Regions from separate parts of the Streptomyces sp. NPDC058086 genome, predicted to be linked through region 1. Evidence: riboswitches for the same ligand, from Rfam matches in the RefSeq annotation. Region 1 holds a riboswitch; each other region holds the start of a gene.
What was found. A riboswitch is a leader RNA that binds a small molecule or an ion and turns the genes downstream of it on or off. The one in region 1 is predicted to bind thiamine pyrophosphate.
Positions count from the first base shown of each region.

Region 1 (7,760 bases):
GGACTTCGACGCCCACCTCGACGAGGCGCTGGACCGCATCCTGGCGGAGGAGCAGAGCGCGGGCTGAAGCCCCCAGCAACCCACAAGTGGCGTGTGCTTCCTCACCGGTGACGCGGGGGTGGGGAGGCTTCAGCGCTTGCGGCGACGGCCCTTCCCGCCGCGTGCCGGCGCCCTGCTCTCGACAGGCTCCGTGGCGGCGGCCGGGACTGCCGGACGGTCCGCGGAGACCACCAGGGCGGCCAGCAGTGTGGTCACCGGCACCGAGGCGACCAGGCCGATCGAGCCGACCAGGGTGCGCACGATCTCTTCGGCGACCAGTTCGCTGTTGGCGACCGTGCCCACACTGCTCTGCGCGATCGAGAAGAGCAGCAGCAGGGGAAGCGCGGCACCCGCGTACGCCAGGACGAGCGTGTTGACGACCGATGCGATGTGGTCACGGCCGATCCGGATGCCCGCGCGGTACAGATCGCGCCAGCCCATCGTCGGGCTGGCCTCGTGCAGCTCCCAGACCGCCGAGGTCTGCGTCACCGTCACATCGTCGAGCACACCGAGCGAACCGATGATGACGCCCGCGAGCAGCAGACCGCTCATGTCGATGGACGGATACAGGCCGTGGATCAGACCGGTGTTGTCGTCCGTGTTGCCGGTCAGCGCCGCCCAGCCGATGAACTCCGAGCCGAGGATGCCGATCAGCACCAGGGAGAGCAGGGTGCCGAGCACCGCCACCGACGTACGGGCCGAGAGGCCGTGACACATGTAGAGCGCGATCAGCATGATCGCGCTCGCCCCGACCACGGCCACGACCAGCGGATTCGAGCCCTGCAGGATCGCGGGCAGGATGAAGAAGGTCAGGATCACGAAGCTGATGGCCAGTGCGACCAGCGCCATGACACCACGCATCCGGCCCACCACCACGACGGCCAGCGCGAAGATCCCGGCGAGCAGGGCCATCGGGAACTTCCGGTTCACATCGGTGACCGAGTACTGCAGGTCCCTGGGCGCGGAGGGCTCGTACGCGGCCACGACCTTCTCGCCCTCGTGCAACTGCCGTGACTGGTCGGGCTGGATGATCTCCGTGAACGTACGGCCCTTGTCCTTGCCGGTGTCGATCCGGATCGTCGCCTTTTTGCAGTCGCCCGTTGCCTGTTGCTGCGCGGAGGAGCCCTCGGCGGTGGACGTGTCGCCGGTCGGGGTCTCCCCCGACGCGTTCACGGACTTGCAGCTGACCTTGTCGACCTTGGTGACCGTGGCCTGCTGGGTCTGCCGGTCGAAGCCGACGCCGGTGCGCTCGTGGGACGGGGCGCCACCGGGCCAGAGCACCGCGAGACCCACAACCACCGCGGCGGCGAAGGGGATCAGAATGGCCGCGATGACCTTGCGCAGATGCTTGGAGACGGGCGTGGCGGGCCCATGGCTGTGACTGTGCGAGTGCCCAGACCCGTGCCCGTCCCCAGGGCTGTGCCCATTCCCCGGCCCGGGTCCCTTCCCAGGCCCGTCCCCAGACCCAGACCCAGACCCATGTCCGTCCCCGGAGCCGTGCCCATGACCGCCCCTCGGACCGGGGCCACCGCCCGGCCCGTGTCCGCGGCCGTCTCCGGAACCAGGTCCATAGCCGTCTCCGGGACCGCGTCGGCGCGGCGGCTCGGACGGCGGGAACGGGGGCTGCTGCGTTGTGGTCACCGACCGATCATCGCAAGAACGGCGAGGGCCCTCTGTTCACCGCGCCAGATATGACGCTAGCGTGGAGTCACCTTTGCACACGCGGGAGCTCGGAGCACCGGGCTGAGAGGGCGCTGACCTCCGTCTTAGCGATGTTTCACGTGGAACGAGTGATGTTTCACAAGGGACGTCGGCAGACGGAATCCGCTGCGTCGACCGCCGAACCTGTTACCGGGTAATGCCGGCGTAGGGAGTAGGTCTCATGACCAACAAGGACGTACGCACGCCTGCCTCCAGCCAGATCGGCGAGGCGCCTGCCGCGCCCGAGGGCGAACAGCCGCGGGAGGCCGGGAAGTCCATCGGCTGGCACAAGGGATACGTCGGGGGTTCGCGCCCCGATCTGCGGGTGCCGGTCCGTCAAGTGCACCTCACCAACGGGCAGTCCGTCACGCTGTACGACACCTCTGGCCCGTACACCGATCCGATCGTCGACACCGACGTACGCAGGGGTCTCGCGCCACTGCGCGAGAACTGGATCATCGCCCGCGGTGACACCGAGGAGTATGCGGGCCGTCCCGTCCGTCCCGAGGACGACGGAATCAAGCACACCTCGCCGCGAGGGGGCCTGCGCAACCTCGACGCGGTCTTCCCGGGGCGGCCGCGTCAGCCGCGTCGAGGCCGTCCAGGAGAGGCGGTCACGCAGCTCGCGTACGCCCGGCGGGGCGAGATCACGCCCGAGATGGAGTTCGTGGCGGTCCGCGAGAACGTCGACCCCGAGGTCGTACGCGAGGAGATCGCCGCCGGTCGCGCGGTGCTGCCCGCGAACGTCAACCACCCGGAGATCGAGCCGATGATCATCGGCAAGCGGTTCCTGGTGAAGGTCAACGCCAACATCGGCAACTCCGCCGTCACCTCCTCCATCGAGGAGGAGGTCGAGAAGATGACCTGGGCGACCCGCTGGGGCGCGGACACGGTCATGGACCTGTCCACCGGCCGCAATATCCACACCACGCGGGAGTGGGTCCTGCGCAACTCCCCCGTCCCCATCGGTACGGTGCCGCTCTACCAGGCTCTGGAGAAGGTGGACGGCCGCGCCGAGGAGCTGACCTGGGAGATCTACAAGGACACGGTCATCGAGCAGGCCGAGCAGGGCGTGGACTACATGACGGTCCACGCGGGCGTGCGGCTGCCGTACGTGCCGCTCACCGCGAACCGCAAGACCGGCATCGTCTCGCGAGGCGGCTCGATCATGGCGGCCTGGTGCCTCGCGCACCACAAGGAATCGTTCCTCTACGAGAACTTCGAGGAACTCTGCGAGATCCTCGCGGCGTACGACGTCACGTACTCGCTCGGCGACGGGCTGCGGCCCGGGTCGATCGCGGACGCCAACGACGCGGCTCAGTTCGCGGAGTTGAGGACGCTCGGGGAACTCAACACGATCGCGAAGCGTTTTCATGTACAGACGATGATCGAGGGCCCGGGACATGTCCCGATGCACAAGATCAAGGAGAACATCGACCTTCAGCAGGAGATCTGCGATGAAGCTCCGTTCTATACGCTCGGCCCGCTGACGACGGACGTCGCGCCGGCGTACGACCACATCACCTCCGGCATCGGTGCCGCGATGATCGCCTGGTGGGGCACGGCCATGCTCTGCTATGTCACGCCCAAGGAGCACTTGGGCCTGCCCAATCGTGACGACGTCAAGACCGGCGTCATCACCTACAAGATCGCCGCCCACGCAGCCGACCTCGCCAAGGGGCACCCAGGTGCGCAGGAATGGGACGACGCGCTGTCCGACGCCCGCTTCGAGTTCCGGTGGGAGGACCAGTTCAACCTGGCCCTCGACCCGGACACGGCACGGGAGTTCCACGACGAGACCCTGCCGGCCGAACCCGCCAAGACGGCGCACTTCTGCTCCATGTGCGGCCCGAAGTTCTGCAGCATGAAGATCTCGCAGGACATTCGCCGTGAGCACGGAGGCACGAAGGCCGAGATCGAGGAGGGCATGGCGCAGAAGTCCAAGGAGTTCGCCGACGCGGGCAACCGGGTCTATCTGCCGCTCGCGGACTGAGCCGCACACACGCAGTCGTGCCGGGAGCCGTTCGCGGCGTAATCAGGCGCAACGAACGGTTCCCGGGCCGGGTTCTCTCGGCAGACTGGGCGCATGACATCGACATCCATGGGCAAGGGCGCCAACCTTCCCGTCGCCGCCGGGGCGGTGCGGGCCGTGCTCGGCTGGAGAGGAGGGGCCGGTGTGCCGGACGCGGATGCCTCGGCGCTGCTGCTCGGCCCGGGCGGACGCGTGCGGGACGACGGGGACTTCGTCTTCTACAACCAGCCACAGCACGCCTCCGGCGCCGTACGGCACCTCGGGAAGCAGCGGGACGGCGCTGCCACGACGGACATCGTCGAGGTGGACCTGCGTGCCCTGGAACCGGAGATCGAGCGGGTCGTCCTGGGTGCCTCGGCCGACGGCGGTACCTTCGGCGAGCTGTCCGGACTGACGCTGCGGCTGCTCGATGCCGAGACCGGGCAGGAGTTCGCGCGCTTCGAGATGGATGCCACGACCGAGACGGCATTCATCGGGGGTGAGCTGTATCTGCGGGGCGGTCAGTGGAAGTTCCGGGCGGTCGGACAGGGGTATGCGTCCGGGCTGGCCGGTCTCGCCACCGACTTCGGTATCAGCGTGGAGTCCGACGGGGCCGGTGCGCCCGGGCCGGAGCCGGCGGTTTCGCCCGGGGGCGCTGCGGCGGTGTCGCCCGCGCTCCCGCCGACGGGCTCACGGACGGCTGCTTCCACCGCTGCGGGCGCTCCGCCGGCGCCCCCGGTACCCCCGGTGCCGTCGGCCCCCTCGCGTCTCAGCAAGGGCGAGGAACGCTTGCCCGTGGACATGCGCAAGCGGCTCTCGTTGCGCAAGGAGCAGGTGGCGGTCAGCCTGCGGAAGCACGGTGCGGAGGGGGTCACGGCACGCGTCGTGTTGATCCTCGACGCCTCCGGTTCCATGTCGTTCCTGTACTCGAAGGGCGTCGTGGCCGACGTGGTGGAGCGGATGGCCGCGGTGGCGGCGCAGCTGGACGACGACGGGGTGATGCAGGCGTGGACGTTCGCCTCCCATGCCGCCCGGCTGCCGGACCTGACTCTGGGCGAGCTGCCCGAGTGGCTGGAGCTCCATGTCCGGGTCGGTGAGCTGAGCCTGTTTCGGCGGAGCAAGAAGCCACGCAAGGGCCTGCTGCCGGGACAGGTGGACATGCGGTCGGTCGGTATCCAGAACGAGGAGCAGAAGGCGATCACCGCGGTGCGGACGTATGTACGAGAGCACCCGGCTGTCGATCCCACGCTGGTGTTGTTCTTCTCCGACGGAGGTGTCTATCGGAACAAGGAGATCGAGCAGGAGCTGAGAGGCGCGGTGGAGGAGCCGATCTTCTGGCAGTTCGTGGGCCTGGGGCGGTCGAACTACGGAGTGCTGGAGCGGTTCGACACGCTGCCCGGTCGGCGCGTCGACAACGTGGGGTTCTTCGCGGTGGACGACATCAGCGGCCTGCCGGACCCGGAGTTGTACGACCGGCTGCTTTCCCAGTTCCCGGCCTGGATGACGGCGGCCCGGGGGCTCGGCATCATCTGACGGGCCGCGCCGGGACCGTACGAGAGGGACGAGCGGGGCGGGCGCAGGTGAAGGGGCGGGCAGCGGCAAAAGGGCCCGCGCCGTATCGGCGCAGGCCCTCGTTCCCGTCACCCCGGTGTCGGCCCGCCGGGTGTCACTCCGGCTGGTGCTCGGGCCCCCCGAAGTCCGGGCTGGTGAAGTCCGGGCTGGTGAAGCTCGGGCGCGGACCCGCCGCGGGGCCGCCGTCGGGGCTGCTGAACCCCGGCCGGTTGTAGCCGAGGTGCGGCATACGGCCGGTGGTCGGCGTCGGTGACGGACGGGTCAGTGCCGCCGCGCCCGGATCGGCGAGGGCCTCCCGGAGGAACGGCATGATGCCGCGCTCCAGCAGGGCCTCGCGCCAGGTTTCCCTGGCCCGGGCCACCTCCGTGTCGAGCTCGCCGGGCGCTCCGGCCTGGAGCGAGGACGAGCCGTTGCGCAGAGCGGTCAGCAGCAGCCCGACCGCGGCGACCAGGATCGCGCCCGCCGTGACCGCGCCGAAGACCCACCCGGTGGTCAGGAGGGTCTGGGCGAACGCCAGCTCGGGGGTGAGGAGCTTCAGGACGAACCCGACGAGCAGGAAGATCGCCGCGGCTGTTCCGGCGAGGACGGGGGCGAGCACCGCGACGACGGCAATGGCGCCGGCTCCGGCGGTCTCGGTGACCTCGCCCATGGTGGCGGCGAGCCCCATCGCGGTCGCGCCGGGCTCCGCGGAGCCGGCTCCTTCGATCACGATTGGGGTGGACGGCGCCGGGCGGCGCAGTTCCTCGCGGACCTTCACGTAGTGCGCGTACTCGGTCGCCGCGGCCGCCGTGATGAGTGCGGTGGCGTTGAGCGCCATGGTGCGCAGTTGTTCGGCGTTGAGCCGCTGGCCGACAGCGGCGAGTTCCGGGCGGTGTGGGGCGGAGCGCAGCGCCTCATCGAGGATCCGCTCGTATTCCTGGCGGTCCTCGCTCAGCAGGTGCTGCGGAACGCTGTTCATGTGCATCCCCCGATGCTCCGTAGGGCTGGTGGCTCGCACGCTGACGAGCCGTCGGGCAGAAACGGAGGGGAGCCTGCTACGGATAAGCCGATGGTAGAGCGGTGACGGCACGCCGTGACAGGGGGTTTCCAGAAATTGCCCCCTGGCCAGCGCTGTCCTCCGTGGGGGACGCCTGCCCGAAGAACCCTCAGCTATCCAGGGGCAGTTGCTGGACCAGCAGTTTTCCGGCCATGGTCACTCCGCCGTCCATCGCGATGGCCAGTCCGTCGGCGTAAAGATGTGGTCCCTCGACCACGGGGCCCGCGGCGTCCTCGCCCTCCTCCGAGCCGACCTCGCCCAGGAGGTACGGGATGGGGCTGTGGCCATGGACGACGCGGGTGCCGCCGTATGTGTCCAGCAGGGACAGCGCCGCCTCGGCGCCTCCGTCGTCGCGGAAGGCGAAGCGTCTGGTGAACTTCCGGAAGAGGTCCCAGCACTCGTCCGCGTCGTTGCGCGTGAGGGTTTCGCGGATCGTGTCGTTGACCGCCTCGATCGAGTCGCCGTAGTCGAGGTAGGCGGTGGTGTCGGAGTGCACGAGGAGGTGCCCGTCGACCTGCTCCATGGCGTCCAGGCGGGCCATCCACTGCAGGTGGTGGTCCTGGAGGCGGTCCATGTCGGTCTTCTGGCCGCCGTTGAGCAGCCAGGCGGCCTGGAAGGTGGCGGTGCCCGCGCCGGAGTTGACGGGGGTGTCGCCGAACCGCTTGGCGCCGAGCAGCAGCAGCTCGTGGTTGCCCATGAGCGCTTTGCAGTAGCCGCCGGCCGCGGCCGCCTCGGCGGACAGCCGCATCACGAGGTCGATCACGCCGATGCCGTCGGGGCCGCGGTCGGTGAAGTCGCCGAGGAACCACAGGCGCGAGGTCCCGGCGGACCAGTTGCCCGCGGCGTCGAGGAGGCCCTGCTCCTGGAGCGCGGCGACCAGCTGGTCGAGGTAGCCGTGCACGTCGCCGACGACGTACAGCGGACCCGGCCCGTCGGCGGGCTGGGGAGCCGCCACGGCGGCGGGGTCCATGACGACCTGCACCGTGTCGCCCCGGTTGATGACAGGCAGGTCGCGCCGGGTGGGCGTGTAGCCCTCGGGCTCCTCGCCGACTCCGGCCGCCTCGCCGGGAGCTGCGCTCGGCGGGTACGGACCGGTCTCGTGGATGTACGCGGGCACCCGGAAGTCGCGCAACGTCTCCGTACGCACCGCCTCGGGTCCCTGACCGGCCCCCTGAGTCATCGACCCCTCCACCACCATCGCGCCGCATCTGCACCGGATCGGACTGCCTGGTCGCAGCGGCCCGCGGTGTCGTGGGCCCATCATAGGAATGCGGATCGCGCCATGTGATGACCCAGGGGTGGTGAATCGGAGCAGGAACCCTGTTCACCACGGTTTTCGCCCGAATTGGGCGGGGCTTTCCCTGGTGGATGCCCCGCCACAGACATGACGGACGTCAACCT
Region 1 is NZ_JBHVST010000015.1:101,907-109,666, forward strand. Features, by position in the region: gene ACFVWD_RS14750 (SsgA family sporulation/cell division regulator) at 1-67, shown strand, start outside; gene ACFVWD_RS14755 (YibE/F family protein) at 130-1,680, opposite strand; TPP riboswitch at 1,752-1,929, shown strand; gene thiC (phosphomethylpyrimidine synthase ThiC) at 1,922-3,733, shown strand; gene ACFVWD_RS14765 (VWA domain-containing protein) at 3,827-5,284, shown strand; gene ACFVWD_RS14770 (hypothetical protein) at 5,418-6,287, opposite strand; gene ACFVWD_RS14775 (metallophosphoesterase) at 6,469-7,539, opposite strand.

Region 2 (7,760 bases), on a different contig from region 1:
TGGACGTCGTGGACGGCCGGATCATGTACATCGAGGTCATTGATCGACCGCCCATGCACCGCCGGACGGCCAAGTCCTGACCGAAACGGCCCGGCGTCGCCGAGCAGCCGGTGGTCACACCCCGGCGTCGGGAGCCTTGATGGTCTTGCCGTTCTCGTCGATGGTGTGGGTGCTCCAGTAGGTGTCCCACTTGTCGCCGACGTGCTGGGGGACTTTCCCTTCGGGATAGCGGACGTACCCCTTCGGCGGCTCGTCACCGTTGGACACGCAGGTGCTGCCGGTGCTGCCCACCGCCATGACCGGGTACTCACCACCACCGCAACTCGCGTCCTCGGCGGAGCAGCCGGTCAGCATCGCGAGGGTCACGCAGGCCAGCGCGAGGCCCAGGGCGGACCGCGCCGGGCCACTGCTGATCACGGACGACGGGCGGTGAACGCGGCTTGTCATACGCACGATGGCTCCCTTTGGACGGCTTGTGGGACCAGCCTGCGCGAGGCAAGGAAATCGATCATGAGTACGCGTACTCGGATGCAGTGGGCCGTCCTACCCGATTCCGCGTAGGCACGAGGGCGGCCGACCCCGCCCGACCGAGCCACCCTCAGTCCGGGTCGGCGATTCGGTTGAGCCACTCCTCCATGAGGCCGCGTTCCGGCGCCGTCAGGGCGTCGGTCTGCGGGAGTACGGCCCGGAGGGTGACGGCGGCCGCGACGGGCCCGGGTGCGGGCGCGGCAGGGGCGTCCGTGGCGATCGCCGCGATGACCGCCTCGCGGGCGGTGCGGGACAGCTCCGGGTCGCGGCGGTCTTCGGGGGTGGCGATGAGCGTGAGCGTCGTACCGCAGCCGGCCGCGTGGACGAGGTCCGCGGCGCGGACCTCGGGGACGCGCAGTCGGCCCGCCTCGGCGACGCGCCGTATGTGCTCGGCGAGGACCCCGAAGGCGGCGAGCGCCGCAGGCGAGGGCGTGCCGGGGCGGTACCGGCCGTACATCAGGGTGTACAGCGCCGGGTTGGCCAGACCGAGGCCGACGTGCAGATCCCAGCCGGCGCGGAGGTCCTCGACCGGGTCATCGGTGGGTTTCCGCGCGGTCTTGCTGGTCAGGTACGCGGTGAAGCCGTGGGCGACGACCGCGTCGAGCAGGCCCTCTTTGTCGCCGAAGAGCCGGTAGATGGTCGGCGGCTGCACGCCCGCCGCGGCGCTCACCGCCCGGGTCGAGACCGCGTCCGGCCCGCCTTCGGCCAGCAGCCGGGCGGCGGCCGCGACGATGCGTTCACGGTGCCCGTCCGCCGCGGTGACGTCCTCACTCTCCATGATTCCGACGATAACAGAATCCCGTTACCGATGAGAATTTCCAGTGGTACCGTCATTACGTTATCGATGGAAACAGGGAAGAGGTTGTCATGATCATCATCACCGGCGCCAACGGCGGACTCGGCCGGCTGATCACCGAGCGGCTGCTGGAGCGCGTCCCCTCCGAGCGGATCGGCGTCAGTGTGCGCGCCCCGGAGAAGGCACGAGAGCTCGAAGACCAGGGCGTGCGCGTCCGCCAGGGCGACTTCGGCGACCCCGCGAGCCTCGCGGACGCCTTCGAGGGCGCCCAGCAGGTTCTCGTCGTGTCGACGGACAGCACCGGCGTGGATGCCGTCCACCACCACCGCACCGCCATCGAGGCCGCGGCGGCAGCCGGAGCCAAGCGCATCCTCTACACCAGCCACATGGGCTCGGACCCGTCCTCCCCCTTCGCTCCGATGCGCGACCACGCCGCCACCGAGGCGGCGCTCCGGGAGTCCGGGGTCCCCTTCGCCTCGCTGCGCAACGGCTTCTACGCCTCCTCAGCCGTGATGCTGCTGGGCCACGCGCTCGAGACGGGCGAGCTGGCCGCGCCGGAGGACGGACCGGTCGCCTGGACCACCCACGCCGACCTCGCCGAGGCGGCGGCACTCGCGCTCACCGGCGAGGGCCTCGACGGGACGACACCCGCGCTCACCGGCCCCGAGTCGCTCGACCTGGCGGATATCGCGGCGATCGCCACGCGGCTCACGGGCCGCGAAGTCCGCCGGGTGGTCGTCTCCGACGCCGACTACCGCGCGAGCCTGCTCGCCCGCGGTCTGCCCGAGGCCGGCGCCGACCTGCTCCTCGGCCTGTTCGCCGCGAGCCGGCAGGGACAGTTCGCTCCGGCCGACCCCACGCTGGGCCGCCTGCTCGGCCGCCCCACGACGGCCTTGGCGGACGTCCTGAAGACAACGATCACGCCGACCGGCTGACGTCCGGGTTCCCCGTCGGTCGCAGCGGACGACGGCCTCGTCCGCCGTGCGGACGGACCCGCGGCGTTCAGGCGCGCGTCCGCCAGCCGTGGTCGACCGGTCCGAGGCCCGAGCCCAGGGCGAATCCCGCGGCGATCGCGCCGGTGACGTACTCCTTCGCCAGCCGCACCGCCTCCGGCACCGCCCGCCCCTGCGCCAGCCCCACCGCGATGGCCGAGGCCAGGGTGCAACCGGTGCCGTGCGTATGGCGGTTGTCGTGGCGCGGGGCCCGGAACCAGTGCTGTTCGGTGCCGTCGGTCAGCAGGTCGACGGCCTCGCCGGGCAGGTGGCCGCCCTTCACCAGGACCCAGCGGGGCCCGTACGACAGCAGTTGTTCCGCGGCCCGGGACATGTCCCGCTCACCGGTGGCCTTGATCCCGGTCAGCTCGGCGGTCTCGTCGAGATTCGGGGTGGCCACCGTCGCCAGCGGCAGCAGGGCGGTCCGTACGGCGTCCAGCGCGTCGTCCGCCAGCAGCCGGTCGCCGTGCTTGGAGACGCTCACCGGGTCCACCACCACGGGCGCGCCGACGTCCGAGAGCAGTTCGGCGACGGTCTCGACGAGCAAGGGCGAGGCGAGCATGCCGGTCTTCACGGCCTGCACACCGATGTCGTCCACGACGCTGCGGTACTGCGCGCGCACCGCCTCGGCGGGAAGCTCCCAGGCTCCCTGTACGCCGAGGGAGTTCTGCGCGGTGACGGCGGTGAGCACGCTCATCCCGTGCGCGCCCAGCGCGAGCATGGTCTTCAGGTCGGCCTGGATGCCGGCACCGCCCCCGGAGTCCGATCCGGCGATGGTCAGGACGCGGGGCGGGGCGGTCGGCTTGTTCGCGGGCATGGTGGGTGTCACTCCGTACGAAGGGGGTGAGAGGGGGGCGGGGTCAGCGGCGCAGGCGCAGCGGGGCGTAGACGAGCAGGGCCGCGACGAACGCCACCCCGTAGGCGGTGTCGGCGCCGTGCAGGGCATGCGCGACGGGGCCGACGTACAGGCTGGTGCTCATGAACGGCACCGCGGCGGCGAAGGCGGCGCCGAACGCCACGAGCGCGGGCCACCACGGACGCGGGCGGGCGCTCTCGGCGGCCAGGTCGACGGGTGCGCCGCCGCGGGCCCTGGCCCGGGCGAGCCAGTCGACGACGACGATCGCGACGAACCCGGGAATCCAGTAGCCGACGAACAGCAGGACGTTCTGGAAGCGGGCCGTGGTGTCGGCGGCGTGCATCCACAGCACGAGCGGGAAGCCCAGGACGGCGGCCAGCGCGGCGGCGGCCGGACGCGGCAGCCGTACGCCCATGGTCTGCAGGGCGAGCGAGCCGCTGTAGTCGTTCATGGCGTTGCTGCTCAGCGCGGCGAGCGCCACGGCGAGCAGCCCGAACGCGCCGAGGGCGCCCCCGCCGAGCAGGGTGTCGACGCCGCGGGCGGTCTGGTCGTTGAAGACGGCCGCGCCCCACAGTCCGAGCGCCTGGACGGCCACGAAGGACACGCTGACGCCGGCCAGGGTGTACCAGAACATGCGCGGGCGGGACGCCGTGCGCGGCAGATAGCGGCTGAAGTCGCTCGCGTACGGGGCCCACGACAGCGCAAGGCTGAGCGCGATGGTGCAGGTCAGAACGAAGGCCCCGGCCCGGTCGGCGCCGTGGGCGGTTGCGGCGGGGGTGGTGTGGGCGCCGCTCAGGAGCTTCACGGTCAGGGCGACGAACGCGGCGGCGAGGGCGAAGGTCATCACGGTCTGGAGCCGGTGGATCGCCTCGTAGCCGAGGACGCCGAGCGCCCCCTGCGCCGCCATCATGACGAGCACACCCAGCCAGAACGGCCAGCCGCACAGCTGGGCCAGCGCGTCCCCGCCGAAGAGGCCGATCAGCGCGTCCCAGGCGATGGACGACAGCCACTGCAGGGCGCCGGGGACGACCACGGCCCGGCCGAACGCGAGGCGGGCGAGCGGCAGCTGTCCGGCGCCGGTCTGGCTCCCCCAGGTGCCGAGGTACGCGGTCGGTACCGCCCCCAGGAGGGTGCCCAGCACGACGGCGGCGAGCGCGGTGGAGAAGTCCAGGCCGAGAGCGATGCCGACGGTGCCGGTGAACACGCCGGTCATGGTCAGGTTGGGGGCGAACCACACGGTGAACAGACGGCCGGGGCCGCCGTAGCGGTGGTCCTCCGGGACCGGGGCGATTCCACGCGCCTCGACGTGCAGGTCCCCCGGGGCGGAGGGCATCCGCCCGTCGAAAACGCCCTGCGGGCCTCCGACGGCCACCTCGCCGCGAGCGTTACGGGCATACGGCAACGACATGAGACATCCCTCCGCCAGTCCTAACTGGTTCAGGTTCGACGGGTGTGATCTCAGCCCTCGTGCGGGGCACCCCGTGTCCGGTTCGGCGGTCAGGATAGCCCGGCGGGCACGGTATGCCCCAGGGGGAGGGGTCCGCACGGCACCGCGGCCTACTCGCCGACGCTCGGCTCCCCGCCCTCGTACGCCGCCGTCAGCAGCGCCAGCACACCGTCCACGGTGACCTCGCGCGGGTTCGGATACGTCTGTGCGACGGCCTGTTCGGCGGCCACCGCCAGGTCGGTCTTCTTGAGGCCGAGTTCGGCGAGGCTGCGGGGAGCGCCGAGGTCCCCGGCCAGCGCCCGCAGGGCATGGGGGACATCGTCGGTGCCGCCCAGGGCGCTGGAGAGCGCGGTGATCGCCCGGGGCGTGGCGGGCGCGTTGTAGGCGAGGGCGTACGGGAGGACCACCGTGTGCGTCTCGGCGTGCGGCAGGCCGAAGGTGCCGCCGAGGACGTGGCACAGCTTGTGGTGCAGGCCCATGGTGGTGGCGCCGAGACAGGCGCCGCAGAGCCAGGCGCCGTACAGGGCCCGGCCGCGCGCGTCGAGGTCGCCGGGGGCGGCGGCCACCAGCGGCAGGGCCTGTGTCATCGCCCGTACGCCCTCCTCGGCCATGAGCGAGACGAGGGGCGAGGCGTCGGGCGCGTAGAGGGCCTCGACGGCGTGGGCGAGCGCGTTGACGCCGCTGGTGACGGTGAGGGGGACGGGGAGCGAGAGGGTGAGTTCGGGGTCGTAGACGACGCTGCGGGGCTGGACGGCGGGGTCGCGTCCGGTGCGCTTGGCGCCGTGCTCGGTGAGTCCCCAGACCGGGGTCATCTCGGAGCCGGAGTAGGTGGAGGGCACGGCGATCAGGGGCAGGCCGGTGCGCAGCGCGATCGCCTTGCCGAGGCCGATCGCCGAACCGCCGCCGACCGCGACACACCCGTCGGCGCCGGCCGCGCGCGCCGCCTCGACGGCCCGGTCGGCGACCTCGACGGGTACGTGCATCCGGGCCTCGGCGTGCAGCCCCGCACAGGCGTCGCCCAGGGCGTCCGCGACCGCGCGTGCCGTGTCCTCGCCCCTGCCGCCGCAGACCACCAGCACCCTGCGCAGCCCGAGCCGGGCGGCCTCGTCGGGGGTGGCGGAGACGGCGGCGCCGGGCCGGAAGACGATCCGCGCCGGCTGGGTCTCGTACGAGAAGTCGAGCGGGGTGTTCATGTCGGTCATGGTGCTCATTCCGGTTCCAGTACGAGGTCGAAGCGGGCGTTGCGGAAGGGGTTCGGGACGCCGAACTCCCCCGCCAGGGACGGGTCGTCGGTCTCCGTGAAGTCCTGGACCAGGCTCTTCTTGACCGCGAACACCGCGTCGGAGTCGAGGTAGTCGCTGCCCGCGACGAAGATGTGCGTGGTGACCGGGGCGTGGCCCTCGGCCGAGGCGATGAAGTGGATGTGGGCGGGGCGGTAGGGGTGCCGGGCCGTGGCGCGCAGCAGTTCACCGACCGGGCCGTCGGTGGGGATCGGGTACGGGCTCGGTACACAGGTGCGGAACCAGAAGCGGCCCTCGGCGTCGGCCGTGAACAGGCCCCGCCCGTTGCCGGCCGGCTGGACGTCCGGCTGCTGTACGTCGTAGTAGCCCTCGGAGTCGGCCTGCCACACGTCGAGGACCGCGCCCGGCAGCGGGGTGCCGCCCTTGCCCAGTACCCGGCCGCTGACCACGCACGGTTCGCCCCTGCCCACCAGGTCGAGGTTCGCGCCGAGTGCGCGGATCGGCGATCTGGTCAGGTGGAACGGGCCGAGGACCGTCGACTCGGTGGCACCCGGGTCGCGGCGGCCGTCCAGCGTCTCCACGAGCATCGAGACGCCGAGCACGTCCGACAGCAGGATGAACTCCTGGCGGGTGTCGGTGCACTGCTGCCCGGTCGCGGTCAGGAATCCGATCGCGCGTTCCCATTCCGCCATCGTCGGCTCCGTCTCGCGCACGAAGTCGTGCAGATGACGGGTGAGCGCGCCGAGCAGTTCACGCAGACGCGGATCGGCCGTGCCCCGCAGGCTGTCGACGACGGCGTCGGTGATGCCGTGCGTGAAGTCGGTCGTGGCATCGGCCGTCGTCGAACGGTTCGGTTCGTCTGTCATGCCGCTCCTCGTGGTGTTATCGGGACTGATCGCCGTCGGTGCCCGGGTCCACGAAGTGAAAGCCGGGCTCGGGAAACCTGGCGAACGCCCGGTGGGGCACGGACGAGGTGTAGGCGCCCGCGAGGGAGAACACCACACGGTCGCCGGCCCGCAGCCCAGGCGCCCGGACGTCCCGGACCAGGACGTCCCTGGAGGTGCTCAACTGGCCGGTGAGCGTGACCCGTTCACGGCGCACGACGGGCCGCGGCCAGGAGTAGGGCCACCCGTCCACTTCGAGTACGGACCAGGGCTGGTCGGGCCACGGCTGGTCGGGCCTCCTGGACGCCGACGTGCGCAGGTTCACCGCGCCACCGCGGACGACGGCGAAGTCCTCGTGTGCGCCGTGCTCGACGTCCAGCACCTCGCTCGCGTACCAGCCGCAGTACGCGGTCAGCGCGCGACCGGGCTCGATACTCAGGGTCAGTTCCGGGTGCGCGGCGACGAGTCGGGCGAGTCCCTCGCCGTACGACTGCCAGTCGAAACGGCGTTCGGGGTGCTCGTAGTCCACCGCCATGCCGCCCCCGACGTTCACCTCGGGGAGGCGCAATCCGTGCCGCGCGGCGAGTTCACCGGTCCAGGCGACGACGCTCTCGGCCACCGCGAGGTGTTCGGGGGCGTGCAGGCCGTTGGCCAAGTGGGCGTAGACGCCGCGCAGTTCGAGGTTCGGGTAGCTGCCGTCGGTGAGCAGGCCGACGATCGTGTCCGCCTGTTCCGGGTCGAGGCCGGAGGCCCTGCGGCCGCCGTCGGCGAACAGGTGGTCGGCCACCGGGAGGTTGAAGCGCGGCAGGACCGCCACCCGGCCGTCCGGAGCGTGCCGCTGGGCCAGCCCGGCCAGCATGTACAGCTCGTACTCGCTCTCCACGAGGAAGCGTGTCACGCCCTGCTCCAGCGCGTCCAGGAGCTCCGTCGGGGTCTTGTCCTGGCCGCCGAAGGCCAGTGGGTGGTCCGGCGCCGCCCGGGTGACGTGGGCCAGTTCGCTGTCGGTGGAGACCTTG
Region 2 is NZ_JBHVST010000035.1:12,240-19,999, reverse strand. Features, by position in the region: gene ACFVWD_RS26070 (hypothetical protein) at 1-80, shown strand, start outside; gene ACFVWD_RS26065 (SCO0607 family lipoprotein) at 115-447, opposite strand; gene ACFVWD_RS26060 (TetR/AcrR family transcriptional regulator) at 599-1,306, opposite strand; gene ACFVWD_RS26055 (NAD(P)H-binding protein) at 1,396-2,259, shown strand; gene thiD (bifunctional hydroxymethylpyrimidine kinase/phosphomethylpyrimidine kinase) at 2,327-3,133, opposite strand; gene ACFVWD_RS26045 (purine-cytosine permease family protein) at 3,177-4,580, opposite strand; TPP riboswitch at 4,570-4,664, opposite strand; gene ACFVWD_RS26040 (maleylacetate reductase) at 4,730-5,812, opposite strand; gene ACFVWD_RS26035 (intradiol ring-cleavage dioxygenase) at 5,827-6,726, opposite strand; gene ACFVWD_RS26030 (alanine racemase) at 6,743-7,760, opposite strand, start outside.
Region 2: it holds a riboswitch for thiamine pyrophosphate, as region 1 does, so the genes downstream of both, ACFVWD_RS26045 (purine-cytosine permease family protein) here and thiC (phosphomethylpyrimidine synthase ThiC) in region 1, are expected to answer to the same signal.

Region 3 (7,760 bases), on a different contig from region 1:
CGCGACGGTGAGGGTGGCGACGAGCTTGTCGAGGGCCGTGTCGGCGGCGACGAGCCGTCGCTCTCCGTTGACGAAGATGTTCATACGGTCTGCTCCGTGAGTGCTGTGCTGAAGCGCCCGGGGGCGAAGGGGCGGGCCTCTTCCGGAAGCTCGCCCGTGGTCAGGACGTGCGCCATGGCGTCCCCGGTGACGGGCGTGAGCAGGACGCCGTTGCGGTAGTGCCCCGTGGCCAGCAGCAGCCCGTCGAGCGCGGTCGGGCCGAGCAGTGGCGCGTTGTCGGGCGACCCCGGCCGCAGGCCCGCGCGCGTCTCGGTGAGCGGCAGCTCGGTGATTCCGGGCACCAGCTCATGGGCGTCGCGCAGCAGCTCGTAGACCCCGCCCGCGGTCACCGTCGTGTCCCAGCCCAGCTCCTCGCTGGTGGCGCCCACGACGAGCTCACCGTTCTCCCGCGGCACCAGATAGACCTGGCTGCCGCGCACCACGGCCCGCACGGTGCGGCTCAGGAACGGCGCGTACCGCTTCGGCACGGTCAGCCGCAGTACCTGACCCTTCACGGGCCGTACGGGCGGCAGTACGTCGGCGGGCACGCCCGGGAGCTTCCCGCTGAGGCTCCCGGCGGCGAGCACCACCTGCCCCGCGGCCAGCTGTTCACCGTCCGTCGTGACGACCCCGGCGGCCCGGTCCCGTACGACGGTCAGGCGCTCCGCCCACGTCCGGTGGAACTTCACTCCGGCCCGCTCGCACGCCGTGACCAGGGCCTTCGCGAGCCGGCGCGGGTCGATCTGGTGGTCTCCGTCGACCCGCAGCCCGCCGCGCACGCCCGGCGCGAGCATCGGCTCCAGACGGCGGCACTCCCGGCCGCTGAGCCACTCCGATTCGAGCCCCGAGCGGTGTTGCAAGGCATGCAGTTCGCGCAGGTGGGCGCGGTCGTCGGCGTCCAGCGCGACGGCCAGCGTGCCGCACCGGCGGTAGCCGAGGTCCTGGCCGCTCACCTCGGTGAGTTCGGCGGCGAAGTCGGGATAGCGGCGCGCGGAGGCGAGGTTCAGGCCCAGCAGGGTCTGCTCGCCGTAGTGCAGCTCGGTGACGGCGGCGAGCATTCCGGCGGCCACCCGTGCCGCCCCGCCGCCCGGCTCGGGGTCCACGACCGCGACGGTGAACCCACGCTGCGCGGCCCGCCAGGCGGTCACGAGACCGATGATCCCGCCCCCGATGACGAGGACATCCGACGTACGTGCGGCCGATGACGGCGCATCCGATGAACGTGCAGGTGTACGCGTAGGCGACATGGGCGTCCAGCCCCTCCCTTCGCCGGCATGACCCGGATCAGGTTCGTACGGTCGGAGGCCGCCAGCCTCCCTCTCAGCCCGGTGCGTCCGGGCTCCCGCGAGTGCTTTACGTTCGCCACCCTAGCCCGCTGCCGTATGTCTCAGTAAGGGAGCCTCCGTCCGGGGCCCGTTCGCGGGTCGGTACGCGCACTCGGTTCGCGGACCACGAGAAGGACGGCGAGATCCGTTGTGGAACAGGTCACTGCGCACGTCCCCTGACTGACAGATTGTCAGTTGTCTATGGTGATCAGGTGAGCGAGCAGACGCGGGCACAGGTGCGGACGCAGGGGCGTACGGCACGGCGGGTCGTCATCGTGGGCGCGGGCATGGCCGGCGTGCAGACGGCGGTCGCCCTGCGGGAACAGGGTTTCACCGGGGATGTGACGCTGATCGGCGCCGAGCCGCACCAGCCGTACGACCGGCCACCCCTGTCCAAGGCGGTGCTGCTCGGCAAGGCCGAGGGCTCCGCCTTCGACATCGACTTCGAGGCGCTGGGCATCGAACTGCGACTCGGCTGCGAGGCGCTGGGCCTGCGCCCCGCAGACCACGAGCTGGACACCGAGGCAGGACCGGTGCCCTACGACGTCCTGGTCCTCGCGACCGGCGCGGAACCGATCCAGCTGCCCGGCGCGCAGGGCGTCCCCGGCGTCCATCTGCTGCGGACCCTGGACGACGCCGAGCGACTGCGCCCCGTGCTCGCCCAGCAGCACGACATCGTGGTCGTGGGGGCGGGCTGGATCGGCGCGGAGTTCGCGACGGCGGCGCGTGAGGCCGGGTGCGCGGTCACGGTCGTCGAGGCCGCCGACCGGCCGCTGGCCGGGGCGCTGCCCGCGGAGGTGGCCGCGCCGATGACCGCCTGGTACGCGGACAGCGGCGCTTCGCTGCGCACCCACGCGCGCGTGGAGCGCGTCGAGCCCGGCGCGGTGGTCCTCGACGACGGCTCGCGGGTGCCGGCGGGCGCCGTGGTCGTCGGCATCGGCGCGCGCCCCGCCACCGCCTGGCTGGCCGGCTCCGGCGTCGAGCTCGGCGCCCACCGGGAGGTGGTGGCCGACAGCCACCTGCGCACCTCCGTGCCGGACGTCTACGCGGTCGGCGACTGCGCCTCCTTCCCGTCGGGCCGCTACGAGGAGCGCCTCCTCGTCCACCACTGGGACAACGCCCTCCAGGCGCCGCGCACGGTCGCGGCGAACATCATCGGCGAGGCCCCGGTGGCGTACGACCCGGTCCCGTACTTCTGGTCCGAGCAGTTCGGCCGCTTCGTCCAGTACGTCGGCCATCACACCCCCGCCGATACGACCATCTGGCGGGGCGACCCGTCGGGCGCGGCCTGGACGGTCTGCTGGCTCCGCGAGAGCCGCCTCGTCGCCCTCCTGGCCGTGGGGCGGCCCCGTGACCTGGCCCAGGGCCGCCGCCTGATCGAGGCAGGCATGCCCATGAACCCGGACATCCTGGCCGACCCGTCCCGCCCTCTGAAGGACGCCACGGCATGACCGCCCGGTTTCCGTCGCCCGGACGGCGGTCCGGGGGGCGCTCGGGTACCGAGTGTCAGTCCGGGATGGCAGGCTTGTCCCGTGACCGAGATTGACGCAAAGATCGATGCTCTCGTCCCCGCCTGGCTCACCCTCCCCGACATCGCCGAACAGCTCGGCGTCGAGGTGACCCGCGTCCGGCAGCTGGTCAAGGAGGGCCAGCTGATCGCCGTACGCCGTGGTGAGAACCGCGCGCTGCACGTCCCCGCCGCCTTCATCGACGGGAACGAACAGAAGGTCGTCAAGGGCCTGGTCGGCACCTTGACGCTCCTGCGGGACGACGGCTTCTCCGACGAAGAGATGCTCGAGTGGCTCTTCACCCCCGACCCGAGCCTGCCCGGCACCCCCGCGCAGGCGCTGAGCGAGAATCGCGGCACGGAGGTGAAGCGCCGCGCCCAGGCGCTCGCCGTCTGATTCGACCGACCGTCCGGCGTACGGACCACGGCCGGCCCCGGACCACCCCGGCCGCCGCGGTCCGTACGCACCGCATCACATCCGTAGGGTGCGTACGACAGCCGTACGCACCGCACCACGGGGGATACACGCATGCCCGAGAACGCCGCCCGCACCCTCCTCGCCGACGCCCGCGTCTACCTCTGCACGGACGCCCGCAAGCGCCAGGGCGACCTCGCCGAGTTCCTGGACGCGGTCCTGGCCGGCGGCGTCGACATCGTGCAGCTGCGTGACAAGGGCATGGAGGCCGCCGAGGAGCTGGAGCACCTCCAGGTCTTCGCGGACGCCTGCGCCCGCCACGGCAAGCTCCTCGCGGTCAACGACCGCGCGGACGTCGCCCATGCCATCGGCGCCGACGTACTCCACCTGGGCCAGGGCGATCTCCCGGTCCCCGCCGCCCGCGCGATCCTCGGCGACGAGGTCCTGATGGGCCGCTCCACGCACGCCGAGTCCGAGGCGGCGGCCGCCGCCGTCCAGGACGGCGTGGACTACTTCTGCACCGGCCCCTGCTGGCCCACCCCCACCAAGCCCGGCCGCCACGCCCCGGGCCTGGGCCTGGTCCGATACACGGCCTCCCTCGCCACCGACCGCCCCTGGTTCGCCATCGGCGGCATCGACCTCGGCAACCTCGACGAGGTACTGGAGGCGGGCGCCCGCCGCGTCGTCGTCGTACGGGCGATCACCGAGGCGGCGGATCCCGGCGCGGCGGCGGGAGAATTCGCCAAGCGGCTGCGTCAGGCGTAAGCGGCGGCCGCGTCAGGCACAGCGGGCGCGTCGATGGTCCGGCCAACGGTTGGACCGGTTGTCCCACAGGTGTCCGAGGGGTGGACAAGAAGTCGACAAATTGGACAATTGGCATCGGTTCGGTTGGGAGACCGCCGCCCCCTGACTAACCTGCGGGTATGGCCCTCGGATCTGCTTCCACCAGGACTGATCGCGCGCGCACCGTGCGTGACATGCTCGCCACCGGCAAGGCGACGTACTCGTTCGAGTTCTCCGCGCCGAAAACCCCCAAGGGCGAGCGGAACCTGTGGAACGCGCTGCGTCGCGTCGAGGCCGTCGCCCCCGACTTCGTCTCCGTCACCTACGGTGCCGGTGGCTCCACCCGCGCGGGCACGGTCAAGGAGACCGAGCAGATCGTCGCCGACACGACGCTCACCCCGGTCGCCCACCTCACCGCGGTCAACCACTCCATCGCCGAACTGCGCAACATCATCGGCCAGTACGCCGACGCCGGCATCCGGAACATGCTCGCGGTCCGCGGCGACCCGCCCGGCGACCCGATGGGCGACTGGGTCCCGCACCCCCGGGGCCTGACCTACGCCGCCGAACTCGTCCGTCTCATCAAGGAGTCCGGCGACTTCTGTGTCGGCGTCGCCGCCTTCCCCGAGATGCACCCCCGCTCCGCGGACTGGGACGTGGACGTCGCGCACTTCGTCGACAAGTGCCGGGCCGGCGCGGACTACGCGATCACCCAGATGTTCTTCCAGCCCGAGTCGTATCTGCGCCTGCGTGACCGGGTGGTGGCGGCCGGCTGTACGACACCGGTCATCCCGGAGGTCATGCCGGTGACGAGTGTGAAGATGCTGGAACGACTTCCGAAGCTCAGCAACGCTTCGTTCCCGGACGTCCTGAAAGAGCGGATCCTCACAGCCAAAGACGATCCGGCGGCTGTACGCTCCATTGGCATCGAGTTCGCGACGGAGTTCTGCGCGAGACTGCTGGACGAGGGAGTCCCCGGACTTCACTTCATCACGCTCAACAACTCGACGGCGACGCTGGAAATCTACGAGAATCTGGGCCTGCACCACCCGCAGCAGGCCTAGACCGGTCGCACCCACGTACGACACACTGCGTAGCGGCCACTGGGAGAGGGGCGTACATGGGCTGGACGGTCCTCTATATCGCGTTCGGCATCGTCGCGCTGTGGCTGCTCGGCGAGGTCCTGCTGCAGTACAAGGCGCGGTTGCGCTGGCGCCTGCTCGCGTTCGTGGGCTTCCTCGGTGTCGTCTTCGGCGTGCTGATCCCCTCCGTGATCGTCATCGGGCTCGGCGCGGCGGCCTTCGCGATCGGCCAGACGTACGTCACCCTGTCGTTCCGCCGCGGTTTCGCGGAGGGCTGGGCCGTGGGCAACCGGCAGGGCGCCGACAGCGGCGCCGGCAAGGGCTTCGGCAAGAGCAAGCGACGCCGCGGTGAGGACCACCAGGACCCGGCGCTGGAGGTCTCCGACCTCGAAACGGCCGAGGGAGCCGAGGCCAGGGCCGAAGGAACGGCCCGGGGCGCGGCGTATTCCCAGGAGGACGACTTCACCCGCGAGGACGACGTGTTCTCGCCCGCGCACTCCGACCGGTTCATGCCGCCCGGCTCCGGCAACCTGACGGCCGCCGAGGCCACCGCCGTGTACGAGCCCCAGCCCCTGCCCGAGGACACCGGCTCCTACGGCGTCTACAGCGACACCGCCTACGCTGCCGCCACCGACCAGTCCTACGCCGCCGCGGCCCAGCCCCAGGACCAGCAGGCCTACGCGTACGACGGCTACTCGACCGGGTACGACCAGCAGCAGCAGCAGCAGTACGGCTACGGCAACGGCCAGCAGCAGTACGCCGCCTACTCCGACCCGTACACCGGCGCGCAGACCTACAGCGGCGCCTCGTACGACACGACCTACGGCGGCGGCGACCAGCAGTACACGCAGCAGCAGGCCTACGGCCAGGACCAGTACGCCACCGGCGGCTACGGCGGCGAGACCCCGGCCGGTGGTGTCTGGGTCCCGCAGCAGCGCAGCACCGACGACCCCTACGGCGGCGAACTCCCGCCGGAGCAGCCCTACCCGTACCAGGGCAACGGCAACGGCAACGCCAACGGCGCCGGGTACGACGAGCAGTACCGGTACTGAGGGCCGCCCTCCCCGGGCGGCCTTCGGCGCGCCGGTGCGCTCACTGAGAGCCCCGGAACTGCGGTCCCTCCACGATCAGTCCGGACACCAGGGCGCCCGACATGCCCGCGTGCGGGAGGCCACCGCCCGGGTGGGCCCAGCCGCCGACCACGAACAGCCCTGGCACACGGGTGGTGTTCGACGGGTGCAGCAGCCGACCGTCCGCCGCGGCGAGCGCCGGGGCGGGGACGGCGCCGCCGTCCGCGCCCGTCTCCTCGGCGAAGTCGGCCGGAGTGCGGACCTCGTGCCACAGCAGACGGTCGCGCAGGCCCGGTATCGCGCGCTCGGCGATACCGAGCACCCCCTCCACGTCCGCCTCGGACACCGACAGGCCCGATGGCACCGTGACGCTCAGCGTGACCGCCTCGTGCCCCGTGTCCGGCGCGAGGGCGGGGTCGTCAGGGCGCGACACCGTCACGGTGGGCGAGGAAGGGACCCCCGGACGCTCACCGAAGAGCCGGTCCAACTCCTCGGCCCGGTCCGCCGCGTGCACCACCGTGCGGTGTGCCACCCCCTCGGGACGCCCTCCGCGCAGCGCCAGTAGCACGGTCAGCCGACTCGGGGCCCCGCGCTGCGACGCGACCTCGTCACCGCCCCGTAGCGCCGTCCCGGGGACCAGGGCGTCGAGCGCTGCGGGTGCGACACCGGCGACCACGAAGTCGGCGTCCGCGACCTCGCCGCCGGCCAGCTCCACACCCGCCGCCCGGCCGTCCTTCTCGACGATCCGCGCGACCGGCGACCCGAAGCGGAACTCCACCCTGCGGGCCACGCACCGCTCGTACACCGCGCGCGCCAACTCCCGTATGCCGCCGCGCACGTACCAGGTGCCGAAAGCGTGCTCCATGTACGGCAGCACGGCGGCGCTCGCCGGGGTGACGCGCGGATCGAGCCCGTGGGCGAGGGCGTGACTCTCCAGCAGGGCCGTGAGGCGCGGGTCGCGCAACTCCCAGGCGCCGACCTCGGCGAGGGTCGTGGCGCGGCGGGTGCGCAGCAGCTTCTTGTGCGGCACCGAGGGGTAGGGCTCGCGCTCGGCGAGCACCGACCAGTTCGGCCACAGCGGCTCCTCCAGGAGCGGCCTGCGGGTGCGGTCCCAGGCCTCGCGCGCCCGCACCAGGAAGTCGCCCCACCGTGCGCCCGCGCCCGCCCCGAGGGCCTCGTCGAGGGCGGTGACGGCGCCCGCGCGCGAGGCGTTCGGCAGACCGACCTCCGTGCCGTCGGCGAAGACATGGCGCGAGGACGGGTCCACCTGGACCAGCTCGACGCACGCCTCCAGCGGCTCCTTGCCCGTCTTGACGAACAGATCGCGGTAGACCGCGGGCAGCGGGAGCAGTCCCGGGCCTGTGTCGAACATGAAGCCGTCGCGCTCGAAGCGGCGCACCGCACCGCCGTACGTCGCCGCGCGCTCGTACACCACCACCCGGTGGCCCGCGACGGCCAGCCGGGCGGCGGCCGCCATCGCGCCCATCCCGGCGCCGATCACCGCAATCCGTCCCATGCCGGCGACTTTATCGGCCGCCA
Region 3 is NZ_JBHVST010000088.1:924-8,683, reverse strand. Features, by position in the region: gene thiS (sulfur carrier protein ThiS) at 1-84, opposite strand, end outside; gene thiO (glycine oxidase ThiO) at 81-1,286, opposite strand; TPP riboswitch at 1,284-1,395, opposite strand; gene ACFVWD_RS43005 (NAD(P)/FAD-dependent oxidoreductase) at 1,577-2,815, shown strand; gene ACFVWD_RS43000 (Rv2175c family DNA-binding protein) at 2,897-3,268, shown strand; gene thiE (thiamine phosphate synthase) at 3,401-4,051, shown strand; gene metF (methylenetetrahydrofolate reductase [NAD(P)H]) at 4,210-5,133, shown strand; gene ACFVWD_RS42985 (hypothetical protein) at 5,190-6,203, shown strand; gene ACFVWD_RS42980 (phytoene desaturase family protein) at 6,244-7,737, opposite strand.
Region 3: it holds a riboswitch for thiamine pyrophosphate, as region 1 does, so the genes downstream of both, thiO (glycine oxidase ThiO) here and thiC (phosphomethylpyrimidine synthase ThiC) in region 1, are expected to answer to the same signal.

Region 4 (7,760 bases), on a different contig from region 1:
TGTTCGTCGGCACGAAGAAGCAGGCGCAGGAGGCCATCGCCGAGCAGGCCACCCGCGTCGGCATGCCCTACGTCAACCAGCGCTGGCTGGGCGGCATGCTCACCAACTTCTCCACCGTCTACAAGCGTCTGCAGCGCCTCAAGGAGCTCGAGCAGATCGACTTCGAGGACGTCGCCGCTTCCGGTCTCACCAAGAAGGAGCTTCTCGTGCTCTCGCGCGAGAAGGCCAAGCTGGAGAAGACCCTCGGTGGTATCCGCGAGATGCAGAAGGTGCCCAGCGCCGTCTGGATCGTGGACACCAAGAAGGAGCACATCGCGGTCGGTGAGGCCCGGAAGCTCAACATTCCGGTCGTCGCCATCCTCGACACCAACTGCGACCCCGACGAGGTCGACTACAAGATCCCGGGCAACGACGACGCGATCCGCTCCGTCACCCTGCTCACCCGCGTGATCGCCGACGCCGTCGCCGAGGGCCTCATCTCCCGCTCCGGTGCCGGCAAGGCCGAGGGTGACAAGGCCGCGGGCGAGCCGCTCGCCGCGTGGGAGCGCGACCTGCTCGAGGGCGAGAAGAAGGCCGACGACGCCGAGGTCCAGACCTCCGCCGAGACGGAGAAGGTTGCCGACGCCGAGCAGGCCGAGGTTGTCGCCGAGGCCGAGGCCGAGGCTGTTGTCGAGGCCCCGGCCGCCGAGGCCCCCGTCGCCGAGGCCCCGGCCGCGGACGCCGAGCAGGCCTGACCCCTCACCCCTTCGGGTCACGAACGGCGGGGGCACACCGAGCCCCCGCCGTTCGGCCCGTAGATCTTCAGACTTCGAGAGAGATTCCAGGAATCATGGCGAACTACACCGCCGCCGACGTCAAGAAGCTCCGTGAGCTCACCGGCGCAGGCATGATGGACTGCAAGAAGGCGCTGGACGAGGCCGACGGCAACGTCGACAAGGCCGTCGAGGAACTGCGCATCAAGGGCCAGAAGGGCGTCGCCAAGCGCGAAGGCCGCTCCGCCGAGAACGGCGCCGTGGTCTCCATCATCGCTGACGACAACACCTCCGGTGTCCTGGTCGAGCTGAAGTGCGAGACGGACTTCGTCGCCAAGGGCGAGAAGTTCCAGACCGTCGCCAACGAGATCGCCCAGCACGTCGTCAAGACGTCGCCGGCCGACATCGAGGCGCTGCTCGGCTCCGAGATCGAGCCCGGCAAGACGGTTCAGGCGTTCGTCGACGAGGCCAACGCCAACCTGGGCGAGAAGATCGTCCTGGACCGCTTCGCCCAGTTCTCCGGTGCCTACGTGGCCGCGTACATGCACCGCACCATGCCCGACCTGCCCCCGCAGATCGGTGTCCTGGTCGAGCTGGACAAGGCCGATGCCGACCTCGCCAAGGGTGTCGCGCAGCACATCGCCGCCTTCGCGCCGAAGTACCTCTCCAAGGAGGACGTCCCGGCCGAGGTCGTCGAGTCCGAGCGCCGCGTCGCCGAGGAGACCACCCGCGCCGAGGGCAAGCCCGAGGCCGCCCTCCCGAAGATCGTCGAGGGTCGCGTCAACGGCTTCTTCAAGGAGGCCACCCTCCTTGGTCAGCCGTACGCGCTCGACAACAAGAAGTCCGTCCAGAAGGTCCTGGACGAGGCCGGTGTCACCCTGAAGCGCTTCGTGCGCATCAAGGTCGGCATCTGAGTCCGTACCGCGATCGACGCGCGACCCCTATAGGGTCGGCAGCAGTCGTCCGCGTACGCCGACACGCGCGCGTGCGTGACGGACGACAGCAGATCTGACGAGGAGGCCATTGCCGCGTATGGGAGACAACACCCCACCGGCAATGGCCTTCTTCGTATGTGCACCATGAGGAGATCTCCATGACCACCACCCAGGCCGACAAGGGCGAGAAGACCGACGACGGCAAAGGCGCGGGCCGCTTTCTGCTGAAGCTTTCCGGCGAGGCGTTCGCCGGAGGCGGCGGACTGGGCGTCGACCCCGACGTGGTGCACAAGATCGCCCGCGAGATCGCGGCCGTCGTGCGCGGCGGCGCCCAGATCGCCGTCGTCATCGGCGGCGGCAACTTCTTCCGCGGCGCCGAGCTCCAGCAGCGTGGCATGGACCGGGCCCGCTCCGACTACATGGGGATGCTCGGCACGGTCATGAACTGCCTCGCCCTCCAGGACTTCCTGGAGAAGGAGGGCATCGACAGCCGCGTGCAGACCGCCATCACCATGGGGCAGGTCGCCGAGCCGTACATCCCGCTGCGCGCCGTACGGCACCTGGAGAAGGGCCGTGTGGTCATCTTCGGCGCCGGTATGGGCATGCCGTACTTCTCCACCGACACCACCGCCGCCCAGCGTGCCCTGGAGATCGACGCCGAGGCCCTTCTGATGGGCAAGAACGGCGTGGACGGGGTCTACGACTCCGACCCCAAGACCAACCCCGAGGCCGTCAAGTTCGACTCGCTCGGCTACGGCGAGGTCATCACGCGCGACCTCAAGGTCGCCGACATGACCGCCATCACGCTGTGCCGCGACAACAAGCTGCCGATCCTGGTCTTCGAGCTCCTGGCGGAGGGCAATATCGCGCGGGCCGTCAAGGGTGAGAAGATCGGCACACTCGTGGGTGACCAAAGCGGCCGGGCCTGACCGGGACCGACCTCGGCCGGGGACAAGCCCGGGCCGAGGATGGACCCTGACCGGGGGATGGACAATGTCCTGCCGGTCCGGAACCGTGCAGGAATAAGACGCGACGCAGCCGGCCGCCACCCCGACGAGGAGCAGCTGCCGGGCCTACTCAAGACACGCAGGAGCAAGTGGTGATCGAAGAGACCCTCCTCGAGGCCGAGGAGAAGATGGAGAAGGCCGTCGTGGTCGCCAAGGAGGACTTCGCCGCGATCCGCACCGGCCGTGCGCACCCGGCGATGTTCAACAAGATCGTGGCCGACTACTACGGCGCGCTGACGCCGATCAACCAGCTGGCCTCGTTCTCGGTGCCGGAGCCGCGCATGGCCGTGGTGACCCCGTTCGACAAGAGCGCGATGCGCAACATCGAGCAGGCGATCCGCGACTCCGACCTGGGCGTCAACCCGAGCAACGACGGCAACATCATCCGGGTGGTGTTCCCCGAGCTGACCGAGGAGCGCCGCAAGGACTACATCAAGGTCGCCAAGACCAAGGGCGAGGACGCCAAGGTGTCCATCCGCTCGGTCCGTCGCAAGGCCAAGGACGCCATCGACAAGCTGATCAAGGACGGCGAGGTCGGCGAGGACGAGGGCCGCCGCGCGGAGAAGGAGCTCGACGACACCACCGCGAAGTACGTCGCACAGGTGGACGAGCTCCTGAAGCACAAGGAAGCGGAGCTGCTCGAGGTCTGATGAACGACTCTTCCTGGGGGGCGCCGCCACAAGCCGGGTACTGGGGGCCGTCCGAGCAGGGGCCTGTCCAGGGGGCAGCCCCGGCGGGTCCCGCATACGATGCGCATAACGCGCAGCAGACTCGCCCCATGCCCATCGTGCCCGACGTACCCGCACACGGCGGAGACCAGGATGACGACCGGGGGGCCGCTCGGCTGAGTGGCCCCCTGTTCCGCGACGACACCCCGTCGGCGGGATCCCTCGGGACCCCGTCGCAGAAGCCGCAGGAGCCCATGCCCAGCCCCGTCCCACAGCCCGCCCCCGCGCCGCAGAAGAAGAGTGCGGGACGCGATCTGGGTGCCGCGATAGGGGTCGGCGTCGGGCTCGGTGCGGTGATCGTCGCGTCGTTGTTCGTCGTCAAGGCCGTGTTCGTCGGGGTCATAGCGGTCGCCGTGGTGGTGGGCCTGTGGGAGCTCACGTCACGGCTCGAGGAACGCAAGGGCATCAAGGCGCCGCTCGTCCCGCTGGCGGTGGGCGGTGCGGCGATGGTCGTCTCCGGCTACGTCCGGGGTGCCGAGGGCGCGTGGGTGGCGATGGCGCTCACCGCGCTGGCGGTCCTGGTCTGGCGGATGACGGAACCGCCCGAGGGCTATCTCAAGGACGTCACGGCGGGCGTCTTCGCGGCCTTCTACGTGCCGTTCCTGGCGACGTTCGTGGCCATGATGCTGACCGCCGACGACGGTCCGCGCCGCGTCCTGACGTTCCTGCTGCTGACGGTCGTCAGCGACACGGGCGCGTACGCGATCGGCTGGCGCTTCGGCAAGCACAAGCTGGCGCCGCGCATCAGCCCCGGCAAGACCCGCGAGGGCCTGTTCGGAGCGGTCACCTTCGCGATGGTCGGGGGCGCGCTGTGCATGCAGTACCTGATCGAGGACGGCACGTGGTGGCAGGGGCTGATCCTGGGCTTCGCGGTCGCGGCCACCGCCACGCTCGGCGACCTCGGCGAGTCCATGATCAAGCGGGACCTGGGCATCAAGGACATGGGCACCCTGCTGCCGGGTCACGGCGGCATCATGGACCGGCTGGACTCGCTGCTGCCGACCGCGCCGGTGGTCTGGCTGCTGCTGGTGCTCTTCGTGGGATCCGCCTGACCTGTCATGGGATCCGGCTGACCTGCGCACATGTCGGTGAGGGGCTCGTCGTCCACAGGGCGGCGGGCCCCTTTTCGCAGCGTGGTCGACGGATCGGCGTCAGTGGTGGCCCAGTCCACCGCTGCCGAACGAGCCGCTCCCGCCGTCGTGCCAGCGCTCTCGCTTCTGCGACGGGCTCGTGCGGGTCGACATGTGGGTCAGCTCGTACGGGGTGAGAGCGTGCTGACCCTTGGTCACCTTGGGTATCTCGGCGGGCTCCCGGATCTCCCGCATCTCGCGGACCGGGCCACCCTGCGGCACGTGCGGCTGTTCCTCGGCGCGCGGCAGACGCGGTGCGCGGGTCCGCATACGGCAGCTCAGCCAGAAGCTGCCGGCCAGGAGCGTGATGAGTGCCACGGCGATCAGGAACAGCGCGAGGCTGATCAGACCGCTGGGCTCCGCCAAATACATCGATGCAGTACTCATATCATGCAAATACCCGCAAATTACCCATCGAACCGGCCGCTCCGACCGCACCGAACGCCGGCGGCACCATCGACGATCACCCCGGAAACTCGGGCCGCGGGTCACTCCGATCCATCTGCGACACTGGTATGGCCATGCCTAAGCCCGGAGAACTCACATTCGTCGCCCCCCGCGGAGCCAAGAAGCCGCCGCGGCACCTCGCCGACCTCACGCCCGCCGAGCGCAAAGAGGCGGTTGCCGCGATCGGTGAGAAGCCGTTTCGCGCCAAGCAGCTCTCGCAGCACTACTTCGCGCGGTTCGCGCACGACCCCGCGGAGTGGACGGACATCCCGGCCGCCGCGCGCGGAAAGCTCCAGGAGGCGCTGCTTCCCGAGCTGATGACGGTCGTGCGGCATCTGTCGACCGACCAGGACACCACCCGCAAGACCCTGTGGCGCCTGTTCGACGGCACGCTCGTCGAGTCCGTCCTGATGCGCTACCCGGACCGGGTGACCATGTGCATCAGTTCGCAGGCGGGCTGCGGGATGAACTGCCCGTTCTGCGCCACCGGACAGGCCGGGCTGGACCGGAACCTGTCCACGGGCGAGATCGTGCACCAGATCGTGGACGGGATGCGGGCCCTGCGAGACGGTGAGATCCCGGGCGGCCCGGCGCGGCTGAGCAACATCGTCTTCATGGGCATGGGCGAGCCGCTCGCCAACTACAAGCGGGTCGTGGGCGCCATCCGCGCGCTCACCGACCCCGAGCCGGACGGGCTCGGGCTCTCGCAGCGCGGGATCACCGTGTCGACGGTCGGGCTGGTGCCCGCCATCCACCGGTTCTCCGACGAGGGCTTCAAGTGCCGTCTCGCCATCTCGCTGCACGCCCCTGACGACGAGCTGCGCGACACCCTCGTCCCCGTCAACACGCGGTGGAAGGTGCGCGAGGTGCTCGACGCAGGCTGGGAGTACGCGGCCAAGTCCGGGCGCCGGCTGTCCATCGAGTACGCCCTCATCCGGGACATCAACGACCAGGCATGGCGTGGTGACCGGCTCGGGCGGCTGCTCAAGGGCAAGCCCGTGCACGTCAACCTCATCCCGCTGAACCCGACGCCGGGTTCGAAGTGGACCGCCTCGCGGCCCGAGGACGAGAAGGCGTTCGTCGAGGCGATCGCGGCTCACGGGGTGCCGGTGACCGTCCGGGACACCCGGGGCCAGGAGATCGACGGGGCATGCGGACAGCTGGCCGCGACCGAGCGATAGTCTGATCGGCGGCAGTGCCCGGCAGCGCCTTTTCAGTCGATGGCGGCTGGTGCCGGCCACTGTCAGTCAGTGCAATTTCAATTTCCGACATCTTCATATTCCGACAGGGGAGCGCCACAGCGCTGAGAGTGCGGTAGCCGGAGCACCGGTGGGCCGCAGACCCTCTGAACCTTGCCCAGGTCATTCTGGGTAGGAAGTTCGGGCATCACTCAAGCTGTTGCGCCCTGCCCGGGAACCTTCCGAGGATCCCGGGCAGGGCCGCGTCTCTTCCTGGTCATCCCAGGAGGAATTCAGTGAGCATCAAGAGGACGACCACGGCCGCGGCCATCGGGCTGGGCCTCGTCACGCTGTCCGCGTGCGGGTCCTCCGACAGCGGCGGCGCCGGGGACTCCAAGACCGTCACGCTCGTCAGCCACGACTCATGGGCTGTGTCGAAGAGCGTGCTGCAGGACTTCGAGAAGCAGTCCGGGTACAAGGTCAAGGTCCTCAAGGACGGCGACGCCGGGCAGGCCGTCAACAAGGCCATCCTCACCAAGGACAACCCGCAGGGCGACGTCTTCTTCGGCGTCGACAACACCCTGCTGTCCCGTGCGCTCGACAACGGGCTGTTCCAGCCGTACGAGGCCAAGGGCTCCGACCAGATCGTCCAGCAGTACCGGATCGACCAGGACAAGCACCGGGTCACGCCCATCGACTCCGGTGACATCTGCGTCAACTACGACAAGGCCTACTTCAGCAAGCACAAGCTGGCCCCGCCCGCCTCGTTCGACGACCTGATCAAGCCCGCGTACAAGAACCTCCTCGTCACCGAGAACGCGGCCACGTCCTCGCCCGGCCTCGGCTTCCTGCTCGGGACCGCGGCGAAGTACGGCGACGACGGGTGGCAGGACTACTGGAAGAAGCTCAGGGCCAACGGCGTGAAGGTGGTCGACGGCTGGGAGCAGGCCTACAACGACGAGTTCTCCGGGTCCGCGGGAGGCAAGAAGGCCAAGGCCGACCGGCCGCTGGTCGTCTCGTACGCCTCCTCCCCGCCCGCCGAGGTGATCTACGCCGACCCGAAGCCGAAGACCGCGCCGACCGGGGTCGCGAGCGGCACCTGCTTCCGCCAGGTCGAGTACGCGGGGCTGCTGAGCAACGCGAAGAACACCAAGGGCGGCAAGGCGCTTCTCGACTTCCTCATCAGCGTCGAGTTCCAGGACGACATGCCGCTGAACATGTTCGTGTACCCGGTCCGCGAGACCGCCCAGGTGCCCGAGGAGTTCGTGAAGTTCGGCCCGCAGGCCAAGGATCCCGAGACCCTGGCGCCCGCCAAGATCGCCGACAACCGTGACCAGTGGGTCAAGTCGTGGACCTCGCTCGTACTGAAGTAGCGCCTCGGAGGAGACGCAAGGAGAGCGCGACGCGGATCGGGCTGATGGCCCTGCCCGTCGCGTTCTTCGCCGTCTTCTTCGCCTACCCCGTCGCCGCGATCGTCGCCCGCGGCCTCAAGATCGACGGGGTCTGGCGGTTCGGGCGGATCGGTGAGGTGCTCGCGCAGTCCGACATCCGGCACGTCCTGTGGTTCACCACCTGGCAGGCGC
Region 4 is NZ_JBHVST010000032.1:17,200-24,959, forward strand. Features, by position in the region: gene rpsB (30S ribosomal protein S2) at 1-734, shown strand, start outside; gene tsf (translation elongation factor Ts) at 830-1,666, shown strand; gene pyrH (UMP kinase) at 1,846-2,616, shown strand; gene frr (ribosome recycling factor) at 2,787-3,344, shown strand; gene ACFVWD_RS24705 (phosphatidate cytidylyltransferase) at 3,344-4,474, shown strand; gene ACFVWD_RS24710 (DUF6479 family protein) at 4,574-4,939, opposite strand; gene rlmN (23S rRNA (adenine(2503)-C(2))-methyltransferase RlmN) at 5,074-6,180, shown strand; TPP riboswitch at 6,276-6,394, shown strand; gene ACFVWD_RS24720 (thiamine ABC transporter substrate binding subunit) at 6,474-7,550, shown strand; gene ACFVWD_RS24725 (ABC transporter permease) at 7,526-7,760, shown strand, end outside.
Region 4: it holds a riboswitch for thiamine pyrophosphate, as region 1 does, so the genes downstream of both, ACFVWD_RS24720 (thiamine ABC transporter substrate binding subunit) here and thiC (phosphomethylpyrimidine synthase ThiC) in region 1, are expected to answer to the same signal.